Linked DNA regions of Terriglobus roseus. Each later gene encodes a partner of the first gene's protein in a complex. Links are inferred from orthologs where the notes say so. Each region holds a gene or a part of one and is shown on either strand. Other genes may lie near its edges.

Evidence for each region. The genes of interacting proteins can lie anywhere in the genome.
Region 2: the proteins of iscU (region 1) and BLT38_RS05220 are in contact, whole or in part, in a solved structure (PDB 5XT5), measured with the Bacillus subtilis proteins. The link is inferred for Terriglobus roseus from one-to-one orthologs.

What each region holds. Positions count from the first base shown.
Region 1 is NZ_LT629690.1:4,022,518-4,026,581, forward strand. What follows is about bases 1,378-4,064. They hold iscU (Fe-S cluster assembly scaffold IscU), read right to left. Parts: upstream 3,085-4,064; coding sequence 2,671-3,084; downstream 1,378-2,670. Other genes in these bases: BLT38_RS16795 (HesB/IscA family protein), read right to left, coding at 1,378-1,668; BLT38_RS16800 (hypothetical protein), read right to left, coding at 1,684-2,313; BLT38_RS16805 (DUF4242 domain-containing protein), read left to right, coding at 2,355-2,627; BLT38_RS16815 (hypothetical protein), read right to left, coding at 3,159-3,356; BLT38_RS16820 (IscS subfamily cysteine desulfurase), read right to left, coding at 3,367-4,064. Also shown: BLT38_RS16780 (MIP/aquaporin family protein), read left to right, coding at 1-57; Fe-S protein assembly co-chaperone HscB, read right to left, coding at 91-699; BLT38_RS16790 (GNAT family N-acetyltransferase), read right to left, coding at 696-1,187; more of BLT38_RS16795, read right to left, coding at 1,192-1,377. UniProt on the Bacillus subtilis protein: Part of the SUF-like system that mediates the biosynthesis of iron-sulfur (Fe-S) clusters. Acts as a sulfurtransferase and thus transfers sulfur from SufS to SufB.
Region 2 is NZ_LT629690.1:1,230,666-1,235,042, forward strand. Bases 1-3,000 are described here. They hold BLT38_RS05220 (family 2A encapsulin nanocompartment cargo protein cysteine desulfurase), read left to right. Parts: upstream 1-561; coding sequence 562-2,439; downstream 2,440-3,000. Other genes in these bases: BLT38_RS05215 (family 2A encapsulin nanocompartment shell protein), read left to right, coding at 1-575; BLT38_RS05225 (LLM class flavin-dependent oxidoreductase), read right to left, coding at 2,619-3,000. Outside these bases: more of BLT38_RS05225, read right to left, coding at 3,001-3,635; BLT38_RS05230 (ATP-grasp domain-containing protein), read right to left, coding at 3,643-4,377. UniProt on the Bacillus subtilis protein: Type II cysteine desulfurase that acts as the initial step in the SUF-like Fe-S cluster assembly pathway.

The DNA of each region.
Region 1 (4,064 bases):
GGGCCGCTGCTGGGTGGCGGGCTGGCGGGCTGGGTTCTGTTGGCGCTGGGTGCGTAAGACACCGGCTGCGCTGGCTGGAGTAGCTACTGACTACTCCAGTGCAGCGTTGACGTCGCGCACGAGGTTTCGCAGATAGCTGCGGCGATTGAGCAGCGCCACCATCGCGTCCTTCGACGAAGATTTTGCAGTAGCGTCGTCCGTGTCCACAGCCGCGTCCCACTTGGTCCAGAGAGCCTCTAACTGTTTCTGTGAGTCGTCGAGCATGGCGGTGAAGTTGGACTTTGCAGCTTCAAGATCTTTGCGAAGCTGGGGGTCGTCATCGCCCATCTGCTTTGCCATCTTCATCTCTTCCAACTGCATGTTCAGTTCGAAGGCCTCTTCCAGAAGATCGGGAGGGACAATCTGCTTCTTCTCCGTGCCTGAAGCGCGCGCGGATTCCGTAGCCTTTACGGACTGTTCCTCAAGCTCAATGCCTTCCAGTTCCAGCAGGTACTCGGTGCGACGGATGGGATCGCGCAACGTGCGGTAAGCGTCGTTCAGCAGCGAGGATTTCTCTGTGGCTTCCGCCTGTTCCTCTGCGGATTTGGAGGCGAAGCGATCCGGATGGAACTCGCGCGAAAGCTTGTAAAAGCTCTTCTCAAGCGATGCTGTGTCGAGCGCGAGTTTCGTGGGCAGGCTGAAGACTTCGAAGTAGGTCATGGCTTCTCTTCTGATGGTATCTGTCCATCGTTTGTTGCGATCGAAGTACTGAGACGGTAGCGTCGCTTGCGTGGGTGGCCAGCAAGAAAAACCGCGTTGTTGTAGAGGACATTCACGGTTTCAACGTAGTCCGCGCCAATCCATTCCAACGTTCTGCGAGACGCCATGTTCTCCGGATCGCACGTGATCCAGAGGGGATCAATCTTTATTGCTTTTGCGATGGGGACCAGAAGCCGCACAGCGCGCGCCGCGTAGTGATTACCCCGATGTTTGGGATGAACGTTATACCCGATGTGGCCAGCGTAAAGCAGAACGTGTTGCGTGGATTCCAGTCGGAAGCGGATGCCCCCGACCTCATCTCCAGCGCGGTTCCTCATGAGCCATGCTGCCACCGGAACCTTATGCACGTCGCTGAGGTCCGTGCCAAGGTATTCGAGAGATAACTGACCATCAACCTCTTGCAATGGCTGGGACAGAATCGCCTGCATGCGGTTACGCGGTGAACGACGATCCGCAGCCGCAGCTCTTGGTGCTGTGGGGGTTGATGAAGTTGAAGCCCTGGCGCATCAGCGTCTCTTCGAAGTCGAGCGTCATGCCGCTGAGGTACAGGAAGCTCTTGGGGTCGACGAAGATCTGCACCTTGTCACCTTCCTGCTCGTAGACATACACGCGATCACGCTCGCGGGCCTGCGAATCGAAACGGATGTTATACGAGAGACCGCTGCAGCCACCACCCGTGATGCCCACGCGCAGGCCGCCCTGCTCAGCGGAGACGCCTTCCTTCTGCATGGCGGAGCGGATGCGCTTCAACGCCTTTTCCGTCACCTGGATGTTCTGTGCCTTTGCGTTGTCCGGCGGCGCGGAAACAGGCGGAACGATGGGGCTTGAGTACACGGGTGCAGCACCTGCTGCGGGGGCAGGTGCGCTCATTTCCTTGCTGGTGGTGCTGCTGATTCCTACTACCGACATAGTTGTGTTCCTTTGCTAGCGCAGGCTCTGTTGGCGCGCATCGTAAATCTTCATCTCGGCGCTGATCAGTTCATCGGCCTTCTTCAGCGCGGTCTGCGTGTTGGTATCAAGCTGATCCCAAGTGCGAAAGACACGATCTTCCTGCACGCTGGAGGGCTGGATGTTGCCGTTCTGATCCACCATGGCCGCAGCCTCTAAGGTGATGGACTTTGACACTGGATCAATCAACGCACGACGCACGCGGTAAGCGATATCAACGCAGGCGTTCAGGTGTGCGGCGTCGCCAAGGCCCCATGCAATCTGGTTGGCTCGGCAGGCCGCTGGCGTGCGATAGAACGTGAACAGCGACAGGACGTATGTGCCCTTGTTCAGGTAGTTGCTGTAGTTACGCTGCAACCACTGCGGCGTGGACGTATCCGGCATGTAGATGATGACGTCATGGTCTTCTGCAAGAGAAAGCGGCGAAGTCCACTGTTCGGTTTCATCAAACACCGCACCGGGATGACCGAAGGTGCCGCGTTGCACGACCTGCTGCGCTAAGGTGCTGGACGCCAGGAAGACCAGGAGCGCGGCGCAAAGGCCAGTCTTACGAATCGCGGATTTTAGTGGTTGAAGCTGCATTTCTGTTGCGACACCAGTCAACATGCGCTGCTATGTTGGCAGCGAGTGATGAAAAGGAGTTTCGCATGCCGAAGTTTCTGATTGAAAGAACGTTGCCGGGAGCAGGCGACCTGACGGCGGAGCAGCTAAAAGCTATCTCACAGACATCGTGCTCTGTGCTGCGCAACCTGGGGCCACAGATTCAGTGGGTCGAGTCTTTCGTGACGCCGAACAAAATCTACTGCATCTACGTGGCACCGAATGCAGAGCTGATCCGCGAACACGCACGCCTCGGCGGTTTTCCGGCCGATTCCGTGGAACCAATCAAAGAAACCATCAGTCCGGTTACCGCAGAGTGACACGGCGGAACAGGCGCTTGCCTGTCCCGCCGAATCCTAATGCTTAGTGAGCCGCTGCGGCTAGCTCTTCTGCGCCGACGTTCTTCTTCTTCCAGTCGCCGATGGCTGCACGGATGGCGTCTTCTGCCAGTACCGAGCAGTGAATCTTAACCGGGGGCAGAGCCAGTTCCTTCACGATCTCCGTGTTGGAGATGGCGAGAGCTTCGTCAATGGTCTTGCCCTTCACCCACTCCGTCGCGAGCGAGGAGGAGGCGATGGCCGAACCACAGCCGAAGGTCTTGAACTTTGCGTCTTCAATGACCTGCGTGTCCGGGTTGACCTTGATCTGCAGACGCATCACGTCGCCGCACTCCGGTGCGCCAACCAGGCCGGTGCCCACTTCCTGCGCGTTCTTGTCGAGCGTTCCAACGTTCCGCGGATTCTCGTAGTGATCGACTACCTTATCGCTGTATGCCATGTTCGTCTCCTGTTGAGCGAATACGTTAATTAGATGCCTTCCGGTCAGTTTTCAGTGCAAATCCCTGCCGGACGCTAACCCTTGATAATTCCCCTGTGCCAACGGGCCAGGGCGATGAGCCAAACTACTGTCGCAAACGCGACGGAGTAGTCGAATGTTTTAAACGCCTCACGCCAGGTGAGCGGCGTGTGGAAGAAGTAGCCGGCGGCGATGCTGGAGACCCATGTGAACAACATGGTGGTAAGCCAGGTCTTGCCGGTCGGCTCCTTCATCAAGCACTCCTTAGTGAGCGGTCCATTCGACCGACTCCAGGTCGATGCCTTCCTTGACCATCTCGTACAGCGGGCTCAGTTCGCGGAGCTTCAGCACCGTATCGATGAGCTTGTCGCTGACGTAGTCCACTTCTTCCTTGGTGTTGAAGCGGCCGAGGCCGAAGCGGATGGAGCTGTGTGCAACGTCGTCGCCGAGGCCGAGGGCCTTGAGCACGTAGCTGGGCTCCAGCGTGGCCGAGGTGCAGGCCGAACCGGAGGAGACTGCGATGTCGTTGATGCCCATCAGCAGGCTCTCGCCTTCGACGTAGACGAAGCTCATGTTCAGGTTGCCGGGCAGGTGGTGCTCCATGTTGCCGTTGACGTGAACGTAGTCCAGAGCGGCTTCAAACTTCGCCTTCATGTAGTCGCGGAGTTCGGTCAGGCGCTTGGTCTCGGCTTCCATCTCTTCACCAGCGATTTCGCAGGCCTTACCGAGGCCAACGATACCGGGGACGTTGAGCGTTCCGGAACGCATGCCGCGCTCGTGGCCGCCACCGTCAATCTGCGAGACGAGCTGAACACGCGGGTTGCGACGGCGAACGTACAGCGCGCCAACACCCTTCGGTCCGTAGATCTTGTGGCCGGACATGGAGAGCAGATCGATGTTGTCGTTCTGCACGTCAACCGGAATCTTGCCGACTGCCTGAACGCCGTCCACGTGGAAGAGGA
Region 2 (4,377 bases), 2.8 Mb from region 1 along the record:
GTGAGCAGTTGCGGTTAACCGTAGAGAAGGTGAAAGAGCGCCAGGAATTCGAGCTGATCAATAATGCAGACTATGGCCTGCTGAGTAATGTCGATCCGGCGTTCAAGGTTCAGCCCCGCGCTGGCTCACCGACTCCGGATGACATGGATGAGTTGATCTCGAGGGTGTGGAAAGAGCCCGCATTCTTCCTTGCACATCCCGCGGCTATTGCGGCGTTTGGTCGCGAATGCACACGTCGCGGCGTTCCTCCGCCGACGACAACCATGTTCGGATCGCCGTTCCTCACATGGCGCGGTTTGCCCATTGTTCCTTCCGATAAGTTGACGGTAACCGAAGGCAAGACGAACATCCTATTGCTGCGTACAGGTGAGAAGAAGCAGGGCGTTGTCGGCTTGTTTCAACCCGGGCTGCCCGGTGAGCAGACTCCTGGCCTCTCGGTTCGTTTCATGGGGATTGATCGCAACTCCATGGCGTCCTATCTCATTTCGCTTTATTGCTCAGCGGCCGTCCTCACTGAGGACGCACTTGGTGTGATTGAGAACGTTGAAGTAGGCAACTACTATGACTACCAGTGATCAGGACAAAGCTCGTGGCTTCGCGCCAATAGTAGTTGAAGGCGCAGGTGGGGACCCGCGAGGTGCAATGTCGTCCGCACCAGCGGGTGCTTTGGACCCAGCGATGCTTGCGCAGATGGCGAATGAGTTCTTTCGTTCGATGCCAGGGCCGCTGAGCCAGGTTGGTGGTGCGCAATCGGCAGTCATTGTGCCCAGCATGGTGCCACAGTTCGGAGGTACGCCTTCGTCCATGTTCACTGGTGCTCCGCTTGACAAGCTGCCGAACGAAGCGGATGTGCATCGACAGTCGAGTATCGATACGTCGGGCTTTCGGCCTGAGCTTTCGGCTGCTCCTGCATCCGTGAATGCGGCTCCGTTCACGGATGCACGGTTCCCTCCGGCACCATCACTTGATGCTGTTTCTCCGTTTGGACAGCCTGCGTTTGAATCACCGTTTCCACTCTTCGATGCGGCAGTGCCTTCTATCCCTGGACTGAGCGCGATGCCAACGGAAGACGATGTAAAGGCTGTCCTGAATTCCGTGTCGTCGTTGTATTTTCTGCAGGACGCCGGAACTCTTTCCAAGCCCGCTTCGACAAAGTCTGCTTCAGCAAGCAGTGCAGAGATATCTCCTTCATTGCTTCCGGACCTCCACCTACCACGCGGGCAGTTTGATGTGAATGCCGTGCGTAACGACTTTCCCATCCTTAAGGAACGCGTCAACGGCAAGCCTCTTATCTGGCTTGACAATGCAGCCACAACGCAGAAGCCCCAGAGCGTGATCGATCGTCTCTCGCACTTCTATGAGCACGAGAATTCGAATATTCACCGAGCAGCACATGAACTTGCCGCTCGAGCCACTGACGCGTATGAGGATGCCCGCGAGAAGGTTGCACACTTCCTGAACGCCCCTTCTACCAAGGAAGTCGTCTTCGTTCGTGGCGCAACGGAAGCTATCAACCTCGTCGCGAAAAGCTGGGGACGTCGACACATCGGTAAGGACGACGAGATAGTCATTAGTTGGATCGAGCATCATGCGAACATCGTTCCGTGGCAGATGCTTGCTGCGGAAACGGGCGCACGCTTGCGTGTCGCTCCGGTCGACGATGATGGGCAGATCCTGTTAGATGAATACGAGAAGCTGCTCAACCCAAAGACGCGCCTTGTATCGATCACTCAGGTAGCAAACGCTCTTGGTACGATCACGCCGGCGCGGCAAATGGTGCAGATGGCGCATCGCTACGGAGCGCGTGTGCTTGTGGACGGAGCGCAGTCGGTATCGCACATGAGCACGGATGTGCAGGCGCTTGACTGCGACTTCTTTGTATTTTCCGGTCACAAAGTCTTCGGGCCTACGGGTATCGGTGTGCTTTACGGCAAGCCGGATGCCCTTGCGGAGACACCTCCCTGGCAAGGCGGCGGCAACATGATCGTTGACGTTACGTTTGAGAAGACGATCTATCATCCACCACCGGCGCGCTTTGAGGCTGGCACAGGAAATATTGCCGATGCCGTCGGACTTGGCGCCGCCATCGACTACGTTGAGCAGCTTGGCATGGAGAACATTGCTCGTCACGAGCATGATCTTCTCATCTATGCAACCAAGCTGCTGCGGACGATTCCTGGCTTGCGGCTAATTGGCACAGCCAAGGAAAAGGCAAGCGTCCTTTCCTTTGTTCTCGAGGGTTACAAGACGGAGGAGGTCGGCGCTGCATTGAACCGCGAAGGGATTGCCGTACGTTCGGGCCATCATTGCGCGCAGCCCGCACTTCGTCGATTTGGTGTCGAGACAACAGTGCGACCTTCACTAGCGCTCTACAACAACTACGACGATGTCGATGCGATGGTTGCCGTTCTACGCAAGTTGAAAAACACGGAAGCGTAGACGGCCCCGATAGATGAGAGAGCGTCGACGATTTGCCGGGACAGAAGCGACACTTCTGTCCCGGCTTTCTTCTAGCGGGAATCATTGTGACTGATTGGGTGTGCTTGTCCGGCGGTGGAGCAACGGCGCAAGATGGTCATGGCCGCCTGGAACTGTGTGAGCCGCAAAAGATATAGCTCCTACTGGATGACGGCTTGGCTGAAGCGTTCCATCTCTTCCAGTTGCGGGCTGAACTGCAGTAGCAGCAGGTTAACGCCAGCTTCTTCGAACTTTCCTACTTGTTCCTGGACTTGATCCGGCGTGCCATACAGTTTGGAGCGAAGGCCTCGGTTAGAAACGGAATATTCTTCGATCGACATCTTCTGCTCAAGCTGGGTACCTTGCAGCCACTGCTGATAGTTGGCAAATCCGCCCGCGTTGTCGTTGACATTGGTGATCCGGTTCAACTCGTTCTGAACGTCTTGCTCAGAGTCACGGACAAACGCGTATCCAGCTAGGCCGAATTGCATAGGAGGCAGATCGAAGCGTTCTCGACGTTCGCGCATGTCCGCAATCTTTGCGGCAACGTATTCCGGTGAATCACCGTGCATGACATAGGCGTCGCATTTCTGTGCGATGAGATTCTTTGCAGCTTCCGATTCGCCACCGGCATAGATGACAGGTCGGGGAGAGCGCACTGGCTTCGGCTGAAGGACTGTGTCTTCCACCCGGTAATACTTGCCACTGTGGGTGTAGTGATCCTGCGTCCACAGGCTGTTGATCACGTCGAGCCATTCCGAAGTGCGGCCGTAGCGATCGTCGTGCTTCTCGAAGTCCACGCCATACATCCGCGCTTCCTGTTCCCACCATGAGGAGACAACGTTCAACGCGAGTCTTCCGTTGCTGATGTTGTCGATGTTTGCAGCCTGTTTCGCCAACAGAGCAGGGGAGTGAAATGTGGGACGAACAGCCACCATCAACTCTAACGACTCAGTGATTGCTGCCAAAGCGGCGGCAGTGGACCAGGCATCGAGGCTCGGTGCTTCTATACCCTTAATGTCGTTGAGGTTCAGCTCCGCAATAAGTGAAAGATCAAAACCGATCTGCTCGCTACGACGGGCGAGGCGGCTGACATAGTTCCAGCTTGCCTCCATGCCTTCATCTTCCACATTGCGAAGCCAGCCACCGAAGACGGGCATCCAGTACCCGAAGCGCATCGAGTGATTAGACGGCACGCTTCACCTCTTCGATGAGAAAGTCTGCGAGGTTCTCAACGGGGTTGAAGCCGATCACACGCGGAGCATCCGCAACGAAGTTTGAGAGAGCATTGACGTCGTAATAGTAGATCTCGCCGTCACGATCGTCGACGATGTATTCAATACCACCCACATCAATGCCCGCAGCCTGCACAATGCGTTCGATCTTAGCGATCACCTCTGTTGGCGGAGTATAGCCTTCGACCTTCAGGCCTGATTTAGCTGCCTCCAGCACGCAGGCGTTGTTGAGTGCCTCGCCCCGCGCTGTCTGGCAAATGTCTGCGGGGCACAGGTCGAATGTTTCGCCATTGAGATAGACATGGATGGCATAAAGATACTTGCCTCCGAGTGTCTCAACGCGCGTGATGTAGCCTCCGCGTGCGGGAACAAATTCCTGTACAAGAGCGACATTGTCGTAGCCCAGATCAATCGCCCCAGTGCGGATACCTTCTTCCAACTCGGCCTTCGTGTTGAAACGAACGATACCTTTGCCGCTACCGCCAATGTTTGCCTTCACAATGATCGGGAAGCGCAGACCTTCTGAAGCAGCGAGTGCCTGTTGTGGGGTGTGAATAATTCGCGAGTGGAGATACCGGATACCAAGTGAACGTAGCAGCGAGTGCTGGGCAGCTTTTGAGACCTCATAACGAAACGCCTTCGCACCATTGATGACTCGGACGCCGAGCAAGTCCAGATGGTCAAG